Regions from separate parts of the Verrucosispora sp. WMMA2121 genome, predicted to be linked through region 2. Evidence: riboswitches for the same ligand, from Rfam matches in the RefSeq annotation. Region 2 holds a riboswitch; the other holds the start of a gene.

Region 1 (10,027 bases), on a different contig from region 2:
GCGACCAGCTGGTCGGCGTCGGCGTGCGGGTACCGCACGTCCAGCGGGACGCCGAACGGGCTGTGCTCGGTGGCGACCCGGTCGCCGTCGCTCGGCTGGTCGAGCGGGAAGTCCGCACCCAGGTACGCCTCGAAGGCGGCCTTGCCGTCGGCGGCGGCGGTCTCGCCGTACACCCGTGGGCTCGGTGATTCCGGGTAGGCGGACCAGTACCCCCGCTCCGCGATCGCGGTCAGCGCGCGGTTGAGGGTCTCGGCGTGCCTGGCGTAGAGGGGGTGCGGGGTCTCCGTCATGCCCGCCATCATGCAACACGAAGCCCTCAGATCAGTAGGGGCGTGTCACAACTTCAGATGGTCAGCTGCCAGTCGGTCCAGGCGTCGACCGGGCGGAAGCCGAGCTGCTCGTTGATGCCGATCATGTGATCGTTGACCGCCGCGTTCCAGGTGTCGATCGCGGCCAGGTCCGGCTCGTGGGCAAGCGCGTGCCGAAGGTTCTCCACCTTGACGAGCAGGCCCAGACGGTGTCCCCGGTGTGCGGGGTCGACGATGGTGATCTCCTGCCAGGCGTGCCATGGCGTGGACGGACCCCTGTCGATCATCGTCCAGGCGACCATCCGGCCGGTCGCCTCGTGCACCGCGCCGACGTGGTAGCGCCGTCGGCCCCGCAGCCGCTGGATCCGCTCGATCTCCCGGAACCGCGCGGCGTCCACCCGCTCCGCCTCGATCGCGAGGTCGCCCGTCGGCGCGTCGATGAGCAGCCGGCTCTCCAGCCGCGCGACGTCGACCACGTACTCCTCGGCCACCGGTCCTCGCCAGGCCACCGTCCGGTAGCCGGCGGCGCGGGCGCGGGCAGAATCGTGCAGCGCGGCCAGGGCCGCCTGGTCGAGCCGCGTGGTGTCCAGCCGACGCCGTACCTCGGCCAGCGCGGCCTGCGCTCCGGCCGCCGCCGCGAAGGCCGCACCGGGCGCCGCCCGCTCCGGTCCGCCGGGCAGTGGCCCCGGGGTCTCACCGATCAATCGCTGCCGGCCGTGCTCGGCGGCCACCTTCCGGGCGTACGCCAGCAGCGCCCGCCCCACCCCCTGCCGCCGCCGCGCCGGGTCCACCGTCAGCTCGACGGTGGCGATGCCGGTGTTCTCCAATTGCGGCAGCCGCATCCGCAGGTGGCCGGCCACCTCGCCGTCCCGCCGGGCCAGCGCCTGGTGGATCACGTTGCCGTGCGGCGGATGGGCGACCAGGAGCCCGAACTCGGCCCGGTCCCCCACCGGCAGGTCGGGCAGGTCGACGGCCTGCGCCGCCGCGACGACGCGGTGCGCCGCGTCGAGCGCGGCCGCGTCGGTGGAGTCGTACGGCGTGACGGTGACGGCCATGGCGCGAGCCTGCCCGCCGGCCGGCGGGCACCGCCACCGGATTTCCCGCCGGTCACACGTCGAGTTGCCAGTTGCTCCACCGGTCCCGCACCCGGAACCCGAGCTGTTCGTTGATGGTGATCATGTGGTCGTTGCTGGCCGCGTTGAACGTGTCGATGACCCGCACGGCGGGCTCGTGAGCAAGGAGGTGCCGCAGATTTTCGATCTTGGACAGCAGGCCGAGCCGATGGCCCCGGTGCTCCGGGTCGACGATGGTGATCTGCTGGAACGAGTGCCAGTCCGCGGACGCCCCGACGTCCAGCATCGTCCACGCGACCAGTCGACCGGACGCCTCGTGGCGCAGGCCGACGTGGTAGCGCCGCCGGCCGCGCGCATCCAGCGCCGACTCGGTGCCGCGTAGCCGCTCGGCGTCGACCCGCTCCGGCTCCCAGGCCAGGTCGCCCATTGGCGCGTCGGCCAGCAGCCGTCCGTCGAGGTACGCCACGTCGGCCGCCAGGTCGTCGGGAGTACGCCCGCGCCAGCGCAACACCGCGTAGCCGGCCGCCCGAATCCGGGCGTCGGCCAGCAGCGTGTCCAGCCGCGCCTGGTCCAGGTCGGCGACGGTCAGGCGCCGCCGGACGTCGGTCAGGGCGTCGACCGCGCCGAAGGCCGCAGCGAACGCGTTACCCGGCGACCGGCGACCGGGCTCGCCGGCAACCTCCGCCCGGCTCATCGCACTCACCCGTTTACGCCCGCGCTCGCGCAGCAGGCCGAGCCCGTGTTCGGCCAACGCTCGGCCCACGCCCCGGCGACGTAGCGCCGGATGCACGATCAGCTCAGCGGAGGCGTTCTCGGTGTTGTCCAGCTGCGGCAGGTCCAGCCGGAGAAAACCGGCCGGCGTACCGTCGATCCGCGCCAGCAGCATGATGGTCTCGCAGCCCGGCATCGGATGGCGGAGCAGGGCGGTGAATCGTCGCCGGCACATGGGTGGGAAGTCCGGCTCATCGGCGGCCACCTGTGCGGCACCGATCTGGTACGCCTGCTCGACGGCCGCCTCGTCGGCGGCCTCGACCGAGGTGATGGTGATGGTCATGCCGGCAGACTGCGCCAGCGACAGACGAGCGGGCCAGCGAATTTCGCTGGCCCGCTCGGAACGTTGGTCGGGAGGGACGATCGCACAACGCCTCCGGCGCTGGGTCGTAAAGACTGAAAGTCTACGGCGAAGCGCCCTCCCGCACGGAGCATCTTGCGCCGTCCGTTTGCGGTCGTCAAGTCCCTGGCGGCGTGTTTCGCTCACTCCCTGCGAAATGCCGCTCACTCATCCGTTCGTCAGCTCAACAGGCCCGCGTCCCGGGCGGCCCGCAACGAAGGCTTGATCCGGTGGGTGGGACCGACCTCACCGGCGACCGCGTCGAGGGTCTTCAGCCCCTCGCCGGTGTTGAACACGACCGTCTCGGCGGTCGGGTCCAGCCGGCCCGACTCGACGAGCTTGCGCAGCACCGCCACGGTCACCCCGCCGGCCGTCTCGGCGAAGACCCCGGTGGTGCGCGCCAGCAGGCGTACCGCCGCCCGGATCTCGTCGTCGTCGGCGTGGTCCATCCAGCCACCGGTGCGGCGCACCGCCTCCAGGGCGTACAGCCCGGCCGCCGGGTCGCCGATGTTCAGCGACTTGGCGATCCCGGTCGGCTTGACCGGGGTGATGGTGTCGGTGCCCGCGTGCAGTGCGGTGGCGATCGGGTTGCAGCCGGCCGACTGCGCGCCGAAGACCTTCCAGCCGCCGGCCGGGGCCTCGACCAGCCCGATCTCGACCAGCTCACTGAACGCCTTGTCGATTTTGGTGAGCAGCTCACCGGAGGCCATCGGGATGACCACCTGGGCGGGGATCCGCCAACCGAGTTGCTCGGCCACCTCGTAGCCGAGCGTCTTGGACCCCTCCGCGTAGTACGGCCGCACGTTGACGTTGACGAAGGCGGTGTCCTCGAACTCGTCGGTCTCGACCAGCTCACCGCAGAGCCGGTTCACGTCGTCGTACGACCCGTCGATGGCGACGAGGTCACCGCCGTAGACGGCGGTCGTGACGACCTTGCCCTGCTCCAGGTCGCCCGGGATGAAGACCACGGACGGCGTACCCACCCGGGCGGCGTGCGCGGCGACGGAGTTGGCCAGGTTGCCGGTGGAGGCGCAGGCGAACCGGGAGAAGCCAAGCGCGCGGGCGGCGGTGAGCGCCACCGAGACCACCCGGTCCTTGAACGAGTGGGTGGGATTGGCGCTGTCGTCCTTGACCCACAGTGCAGCGGTGATGCCCAACTCGGCGGCGAGCCGGTCGGCGGCCACCAGCGGGGTGAACCCGGGGTCCAGGGTGACCCTGGTGGCCGGGTCCTGGCCGGCGGGCAGCAGGGCGGCGTACCGCCAGAGGTTGCGGGGCCCGGCCTCGATCTGCTCGCGGGTGACGGTGGCGAGGACGGCCGGATCGTAGTCGACCTCCAGCGGGCCGAAACACTCGTAACAGGCGTGCTGGGCGGCGAGCGGGTAGCGGGCCGAACAGGCCCGGCAGACCAGGGCACGAGCGGGGCTGGCGGCGGTGTCGATGCCGGACGGGGCGAGCGTCGACGTCATGTCGAAGTCCTCTCATCTTTCCCCGCATCGCACCCTGCGGCGGGGACGGAATTGGCACCTGCCCCGCCGGACGCTCACCGGTGAGCGCGCGAGGTGGTTGCCGGGGCGTCGTCGGGCCGTATCCCTCAGCCCCTCTGGATGAGGTATGCAGTTGTGTCGCCGAGTCTAGGCAATCCGGACGCGGCCGTCGCCTGTCAATCCCAGCCTGTGAGCGAAACCTCAGCGGCGCCGTTGCCGCACCCTCCGGCGCCGCTGAGCCTCGCCGTCAGGCCGGCACGGACCGCGGTTCAGCCTGATCCACGGCCACCGTCGCCGCCTCCCGGCGCCACAGGTTGTCCACCGCCCAGGTGCCCGGGCCGAGCACCGCCACCAGGAAGAACGCCCAGCAGAAGAGGACGGACAGTTCGCCGTTGTTCCGCAGCGGCAGCAGCGCATCGGGCTGGTGGACCACGAAGTACGCGTAGGCCATCGAGCCCGATGCCAGCAGGGCCGCCGGCCGGGTGAACAGGCCGAGGAGCACGAGGGCGCCGCAGACCAGCTGGATCACCGCGGCGTACCAGCCCGGCCACTGGCCGAGCGGCACCGCCTCGCCGCTACCCCGGTTGCCGCCGAAGACGCCGAAGACCGATGACATGCCGTGAATGAGGAACAACAACCCGATGACGATGCGGAACAGGGACAGGGCCGGCCCGCCGAACCGGTCAGTGCGCATTGGTACCTCCTACGAATGGGGTGGTGGTACCAGCATGCGGACTTGATAGATAGTTGTCGATGCAATCTCTCTTGGTGGGAACGCTCCCAAAATCAGTCTAGCGGCCGAAACTTTCGGCGAGCAGCACCACGAGGAATTCCTTACCGCCCGCTTACGCGAGGGGCGGGACCACCGGCCGCCGCTGCCGGGTGCGACGATGCTCCGATGCCACGCACAACGGTCCGCGGGTCGGCTCCCGGTGGTCGTCGGCTCAGCATCGTGCCGATCTCGATCGCGGCGGCGTTCGGCCTGCTTGCCGGGTGTGCACCGGCCGGCGACATCGTGGCGGCGCCACCCGGTCCGGTCCCGGGCTCCAGTGGGCCGGACGCCAATAGCTCCGGCACCACGCCGCCCAGCGACGGCGGTCTCGACCGCCTGCCCGCCCGCGACGGCGATCTCGGGGGGAGCACCGCCCCGACGTCCGAATGCCCCGACTCCGGCGTCCGGATCACCTACCGCGGCGTCAGCGCCGCGATGGGGCTACGGGCGATGGGCCTGGAACTGGTCAACTGCGGCGACCGCACCTACCGGCTGCGTGGGTATCCGGAGCCGAGCCTGCGGGACGCCGACGGCAAGGTCATCCCGGTCAGGGTGATCCGGGGCGCGAAAGGGATCACCTCCGGCTTCGACGATCCACCCCGGTCGTTGGTGCTGGCCCCCGGTGAGGCGGCCGGCGCCGCCCTGCTCTGGCGCAACCTGGTCGACAACCCGACCGTGGTGGCGACGAACGCCGAGCACCTCGAGGTCGCCCCGCTGCGCGGCCGACCCGCCCAACAGGTCGTCATGGAGGGGCGGATCGACCTGGGCAACACCGACCGGGTCGGGGTCAGCGCCTGGCGGAAGCGGACGCGGAGCACGCCGGACCCGACGCCGTCGACCCCGAACCCGCCACCCACCACACCGGTCCCGCTGCTCTGAGCTGTCCCGGCTGTGGCCGAGCGGTCGCGGGCAGCGCGCTCAGCTGGTGATGTCCTTGCGGGTGAAGCGCCAGAAGGCCAGACCCCAGAACACGGTGGCATAGCAGATCGCCGAGACCGTGCCCCGCACGATGTCGTCGGTCTGCACGGGCGTGGAGAGCAGCCCCAACCACGCGGTGCTGTAGTGCGTCGGCAGGAACGACCGGATGACGCCGAGCGCGGTGATCTGGTCCAGGATGCTGGAGAGGATCCACAGCAGCACCGCACCACCGACCGCGCCCAGCGCCGCGTCGGTGGTCACCGACAGCAGGAACGCCAGCCCCGCGACCACCAGCAGGACGATCGCCAGGTAGCCGAGCACCGCGAGCAGCCGCAGCAGCCCCTCGCCCGGCTCCAGTTGGGCGGCGACCGTGCTGCGCAGCGGCGACCAGCCGTAGCGCAGGGTGCCGATGGCCAGTGCCGTGCCGGCGAGCAGCACCAGCGCCAGCGCCGAGTACGCGAGCGCGACCAGCAGCTTCACCGTGAGCAGCCGGGCCCGGGGCACCGGAATCGCCAGCAGATAGCGCAGGCTGCCCCAGCTCGCCTCGCTCGCCACCGTGTCACCGCAGAACAACGCGACCACCACGACCAGCAGGAACGAGGCCGACACGAAGATGGTGAAGAGGGTGAAGTTCAGCCCGCCGGAGGTGGCGAGATCGATCAGGCTGCCGAACTCTCCGCCGCCGTTGTCGTCGTCGTTCGAGTCGAACTGGAACGCGATCAGGATGATCAGTGGCAACAGCACCATGAAGCCCAGCGCCAACTGGGTACGCCGGCGCGACGCCTGCCGGCGGAACTCCGCGCCGAACGGCAGCGTCCGGGCGGGCCGGTAACCGGCCGCCGCACCCGAGGCGGCAACGGTCGTCGTGTCCCGCGTCGGCTCGACAGTCGATCCCGCCATCACCGGTCCCCGCTTCCCCGAGAGTTCTCGCCCACCAGGGCGAGGAAGGCATCCTCCAGGCGACGCCGGGGCACCACCCGGTCCACCGCGATCCCGGCCCGGACCAGCTCCGCGACCACCTCGCTGCGGGCGGTGCCGTTGGTGTCGACCACCAACTGCCCGTCGGCGTCGTCGAGGATCCGTACGCCACCGAGGCCGTCGAGTACGGTCCGGGCCGCGCTCGGGTCACTCACCTCGAACAGCACGCTCGGCGAGTCGCCGACGATCTCCTCGACCGGGCCGGAGGCCACGATCCGGCCCTTGTTCACCACCACCGCGTGGGTGCAGGTCTGCTCCACCTCGGCGAGCAGGTGGCTGGAGACCAGCACCGCCCGGCCGTCGGTGGCGTAGCGCTGGAGCACCCGGCGCATCTCGGCGATCTGCGGTGGGTCCAGCCCGTCCGTCGGTTCGTCGAGCACCAGCAGTTCCGGCAGCCCGAGCATGGCCTGGGCGATGGCGAGGCGCTGCCGCATGCCGTGGCTGTACTTGCGCACCCGCCGGTGCACCGAGGAGCCCAGGCCGGCGATCTCCAGGGCCTGTTCGAAGTGGGCGTCGGTCTCCGGCCGGCCGGTCGCCCGCCAGTACGCCCTCAGGTTCTCCAGGCCGGACAGGTGCGGCAGGAACCCCGGCCCTTCCACCAGCGCACCGATCCGCGACAACACGGGCGAGCCGGGCACCAGCCGGTGCCCGAAGACGTAGATCTCACCCGCGGTCGGCTGGGTCAGCCCCATCAGCACCCGCAGCGTGGTCGTCTTGCCGGCACCGTTGGGTCCGAGCAGGCCGACCACCTGACCGGGGTGCACCTCGAAGTCCACCTCGGAGACCGCGACGAAGCCGTCGGCGTACTCCTTGCGCAGCCGGCGTACCGCCAACGGGGTGTCCGCGTACTCCGGGTGCACCGAGGTGTCCTGACGGCGGTGCCGGCGGCGTAGCACGGCCACGAGCACGACGAGCCCGACCACGATCGCGGTGAGCAGCCCGACCAGGATCCAGCGCCAGATCGCCGCCTCGGTGGGGATCGGGTCGGCGTCGACCGTCGGCAGGCTGACCGGGGTGTCGCCGAGCGCGACCGCGTGGACGGCCGGCTCGATCGGGGTCGTGTAGGCCTGGTCCGAGGTGGCCACCACCAGCCGGAGCCGGTGACCGGCCGCCACCCGGTGCACGATCGCGGGCAGGGTCACGGTGACCGGCGTGGCGGCATCGACGCTCGCCGGCAGGCCGGTGAGCCGGATCGGCGCGATCAGCCCGCTGGGCAGGGTGGCCGCCCCTTCCGGGTCGACCACGTAGAGCTTGGCGAAGAGAACGGCCTCGCCGCTGCTCGACGCGGCGCGCAGCGACACGGTCGGCGCACCGACGATGTCGACCGCCTCGGTCAGCGGCTCGGACTCGAACCGGGCGTGCTGCCCGGGTATGTCGCCGGCCACCCCGCTGAGCAGCGAGCTCAACGAGCCGGCGAACGGCACCGAGGAGATCGCGGCGGGGTTGCCGCGGGGCGGATTGGCCACCGGCTGGGCCGGGCCGGCCACGGCCACCTCGACGCGGGAGTCGCCACCGAGACCGGGGTAGTCGTCGGTGCGGTAGCCGGTGGCGACCAGCCCACGGTCCATCGCGTCGAAGCCGGCGATCCGGGAGAAGGTGAAGGTGTCGCCCGGTGCCGCACCGTCGCCGGCGACATAGTGGTCGAGCCACTGCGCGGTGAGGAACTTGACCCGGTCGGAGTCGGTCTGTGGTCCCGCGCCGCCATCGTGGCCGCCGGTGAACCAGGCGACCCGGACCGGGGTCCCGTTCGCGGCGATCCCCCGGGCGTTGGCGTCGGCCTCGGCCAGCGGGAAGAGGGTGTCCGCCGCGCCCTGCACCAGCAGGGTGGGCGCCGTGACGCGGTTCAGCACCCCCGCCGGACTGGACCGTCGCAGCAGGTCGACGGCGGCCTGGTCGGCCCGGCCGGTGGCGGCGATGCGCAGGTACGCGGCGCAGACGTCGGCGGCGAACCGTCCGCAGGAGGGATCGGGCAGAGCGCCGACGGTCGGCGCGCCAGGTGCGGTACCGGGCCCCTGGCCCGGGGCGGGGCTGGGCGGCCCGGCACCCGGCGCGCCCTCCGGCGTCTCGGCGCCGGTGCCGGAGATCCCGGCCGGGCCGGAGCCGACGTTTCCGCCGCCGCCGAAGAAGATGCCGGCCCAGCCCGACTTGAACACGCCCTCGGTCGGCTCGCCGCCGGTGCTCTCCGGCAGGAAGGCCCGGGACAGGTCATTCCAGGTGATCATGGGAACGATCGCGTCGACCCGCTGGTCCTGGGCGGCGAGCAGCAGGGACAGCGCCCCTCCGTAGGAGCCGCCGACCACGCCCACCCGGGGGTCACCGGCGGCGTCGGTACGGATCTCGGGGCGCGCGGCGAGCCAGTCCAGCAGCCGTTGGGCGTCGCGTACCTCGTGGTCGGGACTGTCCAGGTGAATCTGCCCGCCACTGCGACCGAAGCCACGCGCGGTCCAGGTCAGTACGGCGTAGCCGCGGTCGGCCAGCTCCTCGGCGTCGGTGCGGACCGACTCCTTGGTGCCGCCGAAGCCGTGGGCGAGCAGTACCGCGGGCACCGTGCGGCCGGCCGCGGCGTCTCGCGGAAGGTACAACGTGGTGTCCAGGTCGACCGGCTCGTCACCGCTCGGTCCGGACCGGACGGTGAGCATCGCGGACTCGGTACGGAAGCCCGGCCGGTCCGGCCGGACCGCCCAGAGCACGGCCACCGCCAGCAGGACGACAGCAGCCGTGGCGGCGACGGCCCGGCGGCCGGTGGGCAGGGCACGTCGGAGCCGCGCGGCCGAGAACGGCGATCTCATTGGGCACACGGTACGGCCCGAAACCTGAGTATTAGCTGAGATCCGCCGTACGTCCGTTCTGGTAGCCCGTTCGTCATCCGACGAAGGTCATCCGCACACCGTCCAGTCGGCGAACCTTTGGGACGACTTCGCATCGCGGAAATTCCTGCCTTTCACTCGAATCTATACTCAAGTACGCCTATCTCCAGCGGAACGGCACCCACCGTGAGCGAAATGATCGCCGTGAGTCACATCGCTCGAAGTGACGCAAAGCTGACCCTCGCCGACCGGGGCCAAGTCAGCACGCTTCGATTAGTTTTCCGGTCCGGCGCACGGGACCGGCTCGTCGACGCCGTCGGACAACCTGCGCCACGCCGGAGGAGACAACCATGACCGTTCCCGCTCCGCGGGTCCGTCGCCGGCCCCGGACACCGGGCCGGCTGTTGCCGCTGCTAATCACCACCGCGCTGCTGCTGCCGGTGGCGTTCCTGGTCGGACAGGCACACGAACTCGTCGACACCGACCGCGACGTCGTCGCCCGGGAGCGGCTCGGCGTCGAGTACCTCCGCGCCCTGGGGCCGGTGACCGACGCGCTCGTCGACGCGCAGAGCGCCG
Region 2 (10,027 bases):
CCCTCGCCGAGAGCGTGGCAAGCATCTACCCCGACGAGCAGAACCGCATCGGGTACGCCGAGGTGGCCAACACCAGCGTCGTCGCCCGCGCCTTCAACGGCCCGGTCGCGAGCACCGACCTCGGTGCCGTGGTGGTCACCGAGACGTACCTCACCCTGGCCGTGCTCGCGGCGTTGCTGAGCACCTTCGCCGTGGTCCGGCACACCCGGCAGAACGAGGAGACCGGCCGCGCGGAACTGCTCGGTGCCGCCGCCGTGGGCCGGTACGCGCTGCTCACCGCGGCCCTGGTGGTCGTGGTCGGCGCCAACGTGCTGGCCGGGGCGCTGCTGGCGGTCGCCTTCGTCGGTGCCGGGCTGCCGGCCGCCGGCTCGGTCGCCGCCGCCGCAGCGATCGTCGGGGTCGGCCTCGCCTTCACCGGCGTGGCCGCCGTCACCGCCCAGCTCTCGGTGACCTCCCGGGGCGCCAACGCCCTCGCCTCGGCCACGGTCGGGGTGGCGTTCCTGCTGCGCGCCACCGGTGACGTGCTCGGTCAGCCCGCCGCCGACGGGGTGCGCCTGGACAGCGCCTGGCCCACCTGGTTGTCGCCGCTGGGCTGGGGCACCCAGACCCGTGCCTTCGACGACGAGCGGTGGTGGGTGCTCGCCCTGCCGGTCGCCCTGCTGGTCGCCGGGGTCGCCGGGGCGTACGCGCTCGCCGAACGGCGCGACCTCGGCGCCGGCCTGCTCGCCGCCCGCCGGGGACCGGCCCGAGCCACCGCCGGCCTGCTCAGCCCGGCCGGACTCACCTGGCGGCTGCACCGTGGCGCGTTGACCGGTTGGGCGGTCGCGGTGGCGGTGCTCGGCCTCGCCATGGGTCTGGCCGGCAACGAGGTCGACGACATGATCGCCGACAACCCGGCCGCCGCCGAGGCGATCGCCCAACTCGGCGGCGGGGCCGAGCTGGTCGACGCCTTCCTGGCCGCGATGCTCGGGCTGTTCGCCCTGACCATCGGGGCGTACGTGGTGCAGGCCCTGCTGCGGGTACGCGGTGACGAGTCCGACGGCATCCTCGAACCGCTGCTCGCCACCGCCGTCAGCCGCTACCGCTGGCTGGGCACGCAGGTGGCCGGTGCCGTGCTCGGTGCGCTGGCGCTGATGCTGCTGGCCGGTGCCACCACCGGCCTCGGGTACGGCCTGGCGGTCGGTGACCCGGTCGGTTGGACGGTCGACCTGACCGGCGCCGCGCTGCTGCGGCTGCCGGCGCTGCTGGTCGTCGCCGGGGTGGTGACCGCCCTGCTCGGTTCCGTGCCGCGCCTGTCGGTCGCGTCGAGCTGGGCGGTGCTCATCGTCTTCCTGCTGCTCGGCCAGTTGGGTGCCGCGCTGGACCTGCCGCAGGCGGCGCTGAACGTCTCGCCGTACACCCACGTGCCGTCGGTGCCCGCCGTCGACGTAACAGTCCTGCCCCTGGTGGTCCTCACCGCCGTAGCCGCCGCCCTGCTGACGCTCGGCCTCACCACGTTTCGCCGCCGCGACACCCCCACCTGAGCCGGCCTGAGCCGATCCGACTTGATCGCTTGCAGTCGAGTGACTCGACACGCCCCTGGCCCGGTCACTTGACTGCAAACGATCAGGATCTATAGCACACGCCGCACTGGAGTGCGGGGTTGTCCACAGCTCCGCGTGGTGTCCACAGGGGGCTGCGGGGTCGGAGTGGCCTGGGGCAGGCTCGATCGCCGTGGATGGCGTGCTCCGATCGCTCGTCGAGGCTGGTGGCGGTGGGGTGACCCGCGCTCGGGCCCTTGAGGTGGTACCGCCATGGACGTTGCGGCGGGCGTACCGCAGTGGCTGGCTGCGTCGCGTGCTGCCGGCGGTCTACGTAGACACCTCGTTGTTGGCCGCCTCGGACTCCGCCAGCCTGCTCGCGACGCTGACACCCGAGGTCGCCCGGCGGGCGGCGCTCGCGTACGCCGACGGCCGGGCGGCGTTGAGCGCGTTGACCGCGCTGGACGTGTACGGCCTTCGGCCGCAACCGGCTGGTGAGCCCGTGTACCTCGACGTGCCGGCTGGTATCGGGCTGCGGAGCAAGGAGAGGCTGGTGGTGCGGCACCGGACGGCATTCGCGGCGGAACCACCTCACGTCGTGGTGCGACGGAGCCTGCCTCTCGTCCGGCTGGATGCGGCGCTGGTGCACTCCTGGCCGTTGTTGTCCGAGGAAGGACGCATCGGGCCGATCGTTCGTGCGGTGAACGACCGGATGACCACTGGGTACCGGCTCCGCGACGCGCTCGCTCCGAAGCTGAAAGGGCGGGCGGCGCTGTCCGTACTCATCGACCGGCTCGAAGCCGGCTGCCGCAGCCCGCTGGAGATCTGGGGCCATGACCGGGTCTTCACCGGCCCGGGAATGCCCGAGCTGAGGCGGCAGGTGCGGGTCCGGGTGGGAAAGCGAACCATGTACCTGGACCTGTTCGCTGAGGAGGAGCGGGTCAACATCGAGCTGGACGGTGCCACCTCGCATGGCGATCCCCGTCAGCGCGAGATCGACCTGCGCCGCGACGCGTTACTCGCCACGGTCGGCATCCTGGTGGTCAGGTTCAGTCACCGCCGTCTCCACGGGAGCCCCACGAGGTGCGCCGGGAAACCTTGGCGATCCTCGCCGGCCGCCGTCGCTGGCCAACGACTGTCCGAGGTCACAGCACTTGAGACAGGAAGCGGCGCAGGCGTGGGTGTTCGGCGGACTCGAAGATCGCCGCCGGTTCGCCGGCCTCCAGCACCACCCCGGCGTCCATGAAGGCGACGGTGTCGGCGACCTGACGGGCGAAGCCCATCTCGTGGGTGACGACCACCATCGTCATGCCCTGCGACGCGAGGTCCGCCATCAGCGCCAGCACCCCCTTGACCAGTTCCGGGTCCAGCGCGGAGGTGGCCTCGTCGAAGAGCATCACCTGTGGTCGCATGGCCAGCGCCCGTGCGATGGCCACCCGCTGCTGCTGCCCGCCGGACAGGTGCACGGGCCGGGCGTCGGCCTTCGCGGCCAGGCCGACCCGGTCGAGTTCGGCCCGGGCCCGGGCCACCGCCTCGTCCTCGCCGAGCTTGCCGATGCGGCGCAGCGGCAGGGTGATGTTGCGCAGCACGCTCATGTGCGGGAAGAGGTTGAACTGCTGGAACACCATGCCGATCCGCTGCCGCAGGGCGTCCGGGTCGTCGCGCAGCACGCTGCGGCCGTCCAGCAGCACGTCGCCCCGGTCCGGTTCGAGCAACCGGTTGACGGTGCGCAGCAGGGTGGACTTTCCCGACCCGGACGGCCCGATCACGCAGGCGGTGCCGCCGCGCGCCACGTCCAGGTCCACCCCGCGCAGCACCCGATGGCTGCCGAAGGCCAGGTGCACGTCGCGCAGGCTGAGACTGACCGAGGTGTTCATCGTTGGTTGCCTCCGGCGGCGCCGGGCGGCGCCAGGTCCAGGTCATCGGGATCGTCAGTCGGGCCGGCCGCCGGCCGGCCGTGTCGCAGCCGCCGGTCGATCCAGTTGACGACGTGCGTCAGCGGCACGGTCAGCACGAGGTAGAACAGCCCGGCCAGCAGCAGCGCCGACTGGTTGCCGGTGTTCGCGGCGTAGTCCTGACCGATCCGGAACAGCTCGCGCTGGCTGGCCAGCAGGCCGAGGAAGTAGACCAGGCTGGAGTCCTTGATCAGGGCGATGAGCTGGTTCACCCAGGCCGGCAGGATCCGCCGTACGCCCTGCGGGATGATCACCCGCCGCATCGCCTCGCGCCAGGAGAAGCCCAGCGCGCGGGCCGCCTCCAACTGGGTGGCCTCCACCGACTGGATGCCCGAGCGGAAGATCTCCCCGAGGTACGCCGATGCGATCAGCGACAGCGCCAGGATGCCCAGCGGGTACGGATTCGGTCCCCACACCTGCATCCCCAGCGGGGCCAGCCCCACCCCGATCAGCAGGATCGTCGCTGCCGCCGGCAGTCCCCGGAAGATGTCGGTGTACACCCGAGCCGGCCACCGCAGCCAGCGGGTACGCGAGATGCCCGCCACCGCCAGCAGGATGCCCAGCGCCGAGCCGAGCAGGGCGGCGGCGACCGCCAGGATCAGCGTGTTGGGCAACCCGACGGTGATCATCTCGGGTAGCGCCTCGCGCATCGACTCCCAGTCGAAGAACGTCTCCCACAGGGTGCGCAACGGATCCACGGTCAACCTCCGCCCTGCTCGCTCGTGGCCCTACCGTCAGGAAGCGGCCGGCGCCGACACGTCACCGCTGCCCGGGGTGAAGTCGGCCGGGATCGGCCGGCCCGGGTAGTACTGCTCCTGCAGGCGGGTCCAGGTGCCGTCGGCGATCACCTCGTCGAGGGCCCGGTTCAGCGCCTCGCGCAGCGCGTCGTTGCCCTTGGCGAAGGCGTACGCGGTCGGTGCCGGACTGAGTTCCTTCGCCGCCACCGTGATCTTGCCGCCGCTGTCCGCGGCGGTCTTCTCGCCGATCTCGGCGGGAGCGATCCAGGCGTCCGCGGTGCCGGCCTTGAGCTGGTTGATCGCACCGTTGTAGTCGGGCACCCGGACCGGATCGAGCCGCTTGTTCGTGGCGTAGTCGTCCTGGACGGTGCCCTGCACGACCACCACCCGCTTACCGGGCAACTCGTCGAAGCTGCGCAGCGGCGATCCGGCGGGCACGTCGAGCCCGAAGTAACCGAAGTCGTACCCGTTGCCGAAGTCCACGGTCTTCTTGCGCGCCTCGGTGATGGTGATCGAGGAGCTGCCGACGTCGAACTTCCGGTTGCCGACCTGGGCGAGCAGGGCGGAGAAGTCGGTGCCGACGAATTCCACCTTCAGGCCCAGCTTGTCGGCGGCGGCGACCAACAGGTCGTTGTCGAAGCCGGTGAACGTGCCGTCCTTCAGGTACACGTTCGGCGGGGCGTCGGTGAGCGTGCCGGCCCGCAGCACGCCCGGCTGCGCCAGGTTGTACGGGTTGTCGGCCGCGCTGCTGGCGGAATCCGAGCCGCAGGCGGTGAGGGTGGCGGCGCCGAGGATCGCGGCGACACCGACGGCGGCGGCGCGGGTCAGGGCAGGAAGGAATCGCACAGTGTCTCCTGGTTGAGCTGCGGGGGCACGGACGTGCCGCACCGACGGTCCGCCGCCGGGCGGACCGCTGGAATGGGATCGATGGCAGAGGGGTCAGCCGACCCGTGGCGGATCGGTGACGGGGAGCGACGCGGTCAGCTACACGCGGCGCTGCACACCCGCATCATGTCGACGTGCCGACGCCGGGTCAGGCCCGGACGGGCCACAGGTCGATGGCGGTGCGACATGGTGCTCCTCAAGGTCGTGATGACCTGGGAACCCAGGCCACGCTTGCACCGGTGGTTGCACCGATGCCTGGTCCTCACCCGGGGCACCCCTGCGCGGACGAGGGTTGCCGGCCAGCAAGCCGGGGCTTCGCGCTGGCACTCATGACCTGCCGCCGACGCTATCAGCCCCCGCCCGCCCACCGTCCACCCGTTATGACCACCCTCACCCCCACCCCCCACCCCCCACCCCCCACCCCCCACGCCGAGCCGGGTTGACCATGAGGTTGGCGGCGAAGTTGATCTCCTCGACTGCCGCTAACCTCATGATCAACGCGAGCGGTGGGTGGGGGCAAGGGCGGGGGGTGGGGGTCGTTGGGGGTGTTGCCGGGGGAGTGGGTGATCCTCTACGGTCTGGTCAGCGGTGGGCGGTGCGGTCCGCATCCGATGACACCGCCGGTGGTCCGTCACGTGGGCTGGGAGGGTGGAACTCCCGGGTCCGACGCGCGTGACGGATGGGCCGGCGGGCGAACCCCGAACCGTGCGGTGGCGCGTCGAGGCGCCGGGCCGGCGGCGTCGGGAGCGCGGACATCCACCGGGAGCCACCCGTGTATCTCACCCCCCACGAGCAGGACCGTCTGCTCGTCCATGTGGCGGCCGATGTCGCCCGGCGTCGCCGCGAGCGCGGCCTGCGCCTCAACTATCCGGAAGCCGTCGCGGTGATCACCGCCTTCCTGCTCGAAGGGGCGCGCGACGGGCAGTCGGTGATCGACCTGATGGCCGCCGGACGCACCGTGCTCAGCCGGGACGACGTGCAGGACGGCATCCCCGAGTTGCTGAGGGAGGTGCAGGTGGAGGCGACGTTCCCGGACGGCACCAAGTTGGTGACGGTGCACCACCCGATTCCGTGATCCCCGGGGAGATCCTGCCGGCCGACGGACCGGTGGAGATCAACGCCGGGCGGCCGGTGACCACGCTGCTGGTGGTCAACACCGGTGACCGGCCGGTGCAGGTCGGTTCGCACTACCACTTCGCGGAGGCCAACCCGGCGCTGGACTTCGACCGGGACGTCGCCTGGGGGCAGCGGCTCGCGGTACCGGCCGGCACCTCGGTGCGGTTCGAGCCGGGGGTGAGCCGCCGCGTCGACCTGGTGCCGCTCGGTGGCGCGCGGATCGTGCCCGGTCTGCGCGGCGAGTGCGCCGGAGCACTCGACGAAGGACGGACGACATGAGCGCGCGGATCAGCAGGTCAGACCCGCCGCCCGGCGGCATGGAGCGAAGTGGAGTGCCGGCATGAGCAGCGTGGAAAGGGACCGCTACGTCGCCCTGTACGGCCCGAGCACCGGCGACCGGATCCGGCTGGCCGACACGAACCTGCTCATCGAGGTCGAGCAGGACCACTGTGCCGGTGGTGACGAGGCGGTCTTCGGTGGCGGCAAGGTGATCCGTGAGTCGATGGGCCAGTCGCGGGCCACCCGCGCCGAGGGGGCCCTGGACACCGTCATCACCGGTGCGGTCGTCCTCGACCACTGGGGGGTGGTGAAGGCCGACGTCGGGTTGCGCGACGGGCGGATCGTCGCGCTGGGCCGGGCCGGCAACCCGGACACCATGGACGGTGTCCACCCGGACCTGGTGATCGGCCCGGCCACCGAGGTGATCGCCGGCAACGGCCGGATCCTGACCGCCGGGGCGGTCGACACCCACGTGCACTTCATCTGCCCGCAACTGGTCGCCGAGGCCCTCGCCAGCGGAGTCACCACCCTGGTCGGCGGCGGCACCGGACCGGCCGAGGGCACCCGGGCCACCACCGTCACCCCGAACGCCTGGCACCTGGCCCGGATGCACGAGGCCCTCGACACCTTCCCGGTCAACGTGCTGCTGCTCGGCAAGGGCAACACCGTCTCGGAGGAGGCGCTGTGGGAGCAGCTGCGGGCCGGGGCCGCCGGGTTCAAGCTGCACGAGGACTGGGGCACCACCCCGGCGGCGATCGACGCCTGCCTGCGCGTCGCCGACGCCTCCGGCGTGCAGGTCTCCATCCACACCGACACCCTGAACGAGGCCGGGTTCGTCGCCGACACGCTGCGCGCCATCGGCGGCCGGGCGATCCACTCGTACCACACCGAGGGTGCCGGCGGCGGGCACGCGCCGGACATCATCACCGTCGCCGGTGAGCCGAACGTGCTGCCGTCGTCGACGAACCCGACCCGCCCGTACACCCGCAACACGCTGGCCGAGCACCTCGACATGCTGATGGTCTGCCACCATCTCAACCCGGCGGTGCCGGAGGACCTGGCGTTCGCCGAGAGCCGGATCCGGCCGTCCACGATGGCCGCCGAGGACCTGCTGCACGACCTCGGGGCGATCTCCATCATCGGCTCCGACTCGCAGGCGATGGGGCGGATCGGGGAGGTCGTGCTGCGGACCTGGCAGAGCGCGCACGTGATGAAGGCCCGGGTGGGCGCGCTGCCCGGCGACGGGGCCGCCGACAACCACCGGGCCCGCCGGTACGTCGCGAAGTACACCATCTGCGCGGCCATGGCCAACGGCCTCGACCACGAGATCGGGTCGGTGGAGCCGGGCAAGCTCGCCGACCTGGTGCTGTGGGAGCCGGCGTTCTTCGGCGTACGACCGCACCTGGTCATCAAGGGCGGAATGATCGCGTACGCGCAGATGGGTGACGCGAACGCCTCGATCCCCACCCCGCAGCCGATGCTGCCCCGGCCGATGTTCGGGGCGTACGGCGGCGCGGCCGCCGCGACCAGTCTGGCCTTCGTCGCCCCCGCCGCGATCGAGGCCGGGCTGCGGCTGGACGTGCGGCGTCGGGTGGTGCCGGTGGCCGACGTACGGTCGCGCGGCAAGGTCGACCTGCCGGAGAACAACGCGCTGCCACGCATCGAGGTCGACCCGGACACCTTCACGGTCCGGATCGACGGCGTGGTGGTGGAACCGGACCCGGTGGCCGAACTACCCATGGCCCAGCGGTACTTCCTGTTCTGATGGCCGCCACGACGATGCTGCTGCTCCTCGCCGACGGGCGGTTCCCGGCCGGTGCGCACGCGCATTCGGCCGGGCTGGAGGCGGCAGTCGCCGCCGGCCGGGTGGCCGACCTGGACACGCTGGGGGAGTACCTGCGGGGTCGACTGGCCACCGCAGGACTTGTCGCGGCGGCGTTCGCGGCGGCGGCCCGGGGTGCGGCCTGGTCGGCGGGCCGGGCCAACACGCTGGCCCGACTCGACGCCGAACTGGACGCCCGGACCGCCTCGCCCGCCCAGCGGTCGGTGTCCCGCCGGCAGGGGCGGGCGCTGCTGCGGGCCGGTCGCCGGATCTGGCCGGCGGTCACCTTCGACGACCTGCCCGCCGGGCCGGACGGGCCGCACCAGCCGCTGGTGCTGGGACTCGTCGGTGCCGCCGCCGGCCTCGACCCCGGGCAGGTGGCCACGGTCGCTGCCCACGCGACGGTGACCGGCGCGGCCAGTGCCGCCGTACGCCTGCTCGGCTTGGACCCGTACCAGGTGCAGGCCCTGCTGGTGCGGCTCGCCGGCGCCTGCGACGCCACCGCGGCGCGGGCGGCCCGCGCCGCCGAGGAACCACCGGAGCGGCTGCCCGCCGCCGCCGCTCCGCTCGCCGACATCCACGCCGAAGCTCACGTCACCTGGGAGGTGCGTCTCTTTGCGTCCTGAATTCGACCACGACGAGTCCGTTCCCCACACCCACCCCGAGCCGGGGGTGGACCCGCACGCCCCGCTACCGACCGCCGCGCGGGCGTTGCGGGTCGGCATCGGCGGGCCGGTCGGCTCCGGCAAGACCGCCCTGGTCGCGGCGCTGTGCCGGGCGTTCGCCGGTGAGCTGCGCCTCGGCGTGGTGACGAACGACATCTACACCACCGAGGACGCCGACTTCCTCAAGCGCGCCGGGGTGCTCGACCCGGCCCGGATCCGGGCGGTGGAGACGGGCTGCTGCCCGCACACCGCCATCCGCGACGACATCGGCGCCAACCTCGACGCCGTCGACGACCTGACCGACGCGCTGGGTCCGCTGGACCTGGTGCTTGTGGAGAGCGGCGGGGACAACCTGACCGCGACGTTCAGCCGGGGCCTGGTCGACCGGCAGATCTTCGTGGTGGACGTGGCCGGTGGGGACAAGGTGCCCCGCAAGGGCGGTCCCGGGGTGACCGCCGCCGACCTGCTGGTCATCAACAAGACGGACCTGGCGCCGATGGTCGGTGCCGACCTGTCCGTGATGGACCGGGACGCGCGGGCCCGCCGCGGCGACCTGCCTACGGTGTTCCAGTCCATCAGCGAGGATCCGCTGGCGACCCAGGTCGCCGGCTGGATCCGTCACGAGTTGGCCCACCATCGGGCCGCCCAGGCCATCCCGGCTGGGCAGGCCTGATGCGGGCCACCGCCCGGCTGGTGGCCCGGCGCGACCGGCACGGCCGCACCGTGCTGGCCGACCTGCGCGGGGAGAGCCCGCTGCTGCTGCGCCAGGTGCCGGCCCCGGGCGGTGGTGTCACGGTGTACGTCGTCGGCGGGGCGGCCGGTCCGCTGGCCGGCGACGACCTGCGGCTGGACGTCGAGGTCGGCCCCGGTGCGGTGGTCCGCGTGCACACGGTGGCCGCGTCCATCGCGTTGCCGGGGCGTCCCGGCGCGGTGTCCCGGATGCTGGTCCGGGCCACCATCGCCGAACGGGCGGCCCTGTACTGGCTGCCCGAGCAACTGGTCGCGGCGGCCGGTTGCGCGCACGTCGCCGACGCACGGGTGGACGTCG

Evidence for each region. A riboswitch is a leader RNA that binds a small molecule or an ion and turns the genes downstream of it on or off. The one in region 2 is predicted to bind S-adenosylmethionine.
Region 1: linked by a shared signal. The riboswitch ahead of thrC (threonine synthase) and the one ahead of O7605_RS25540 (ABC transporter substrate-binding protein) in region 2 are both predicted to bind S-adenosylmethionine.

What each region holds. Positions count from the first base shown of each region.
Region 1 covers NZ_JAPZBH010000004.1:1,430,946-1,440,972, forward strand. The annotation lists gene paaN (phenylacetic acid degradation protein PaaN) at 1-290, opposite strand, end outside; gene O7605_RS07350 (GNAT family N-acetyltransferase) at 344-1,363, opposite strand; gene O7605_RS07355 (GNAT family N-acetyltransferase) at 1,416-2,435, opposite strand; gene thrC (threonine synthase) at 2,672-3,958, opposite strand; SAM riboswitch class I at 3,968-4,103, opposite strand; gene O7605_RS07365 (DoxX family protein) at 4,224-4,670, opposite strand; gene O7605_RS07370 (DUF4232 domain-containing protein) at 4,875-5,627, shown strand; gene O7605_RS07375 (ABC transporter permease) at 5,667-6,566, opposite strand; gene O7605_RS07380 (alpha/beta fold hydrolase) at 6,566-9,433, opposite strand; gene O7605_RS07385 (hypothetical protein) at 9,802-10,027, shown strand, end outside.
Region 2 covers NZ_JAPZBH010000006.1:3,683,267-3,693,293, forward strand. The annotation lists gene O7605_RS25520 (ABC transporter permease) at 1-1,523, shown strand, start outside; gene O7605_RS25525 (DUF559 domain-containing protein) at 1,714-2,766, shown strand; gene O7605_RS25530 (amino acid ABC transporter ATP-binding protein) at 2,666-3,397, opposite strand; gene O7605_RS25535 (amino acid ABC transporter permease) at 3,394-4,173, opposite strand; gene O7605_RS25540 (ABC transporter substrate-binding protein) at 4,210-5,058, opposite strand; SAM riboswitch class IV at 5,320-5,432, opposite strand; gene O7605_RS25545 (urease subunit gamma) at 5,870-6,172, shown strand; gene O7605_RS25550 (urease subunit beta) at 6,169-6,492, shown strand; gene O7605_RS25555 (urease subunit alpha) at 6,554-8,257, shown strand; gene O7605_RS25560 (urease accessory protein UreF) at 8,257-8,940, shown strand; gene ureG (urease accessory protein UreG) at 8,930-9,652, shown strand; gene O7605_RS25570 (urease accessory protein UreD) at 9,652-10,027, shown strand, end outside.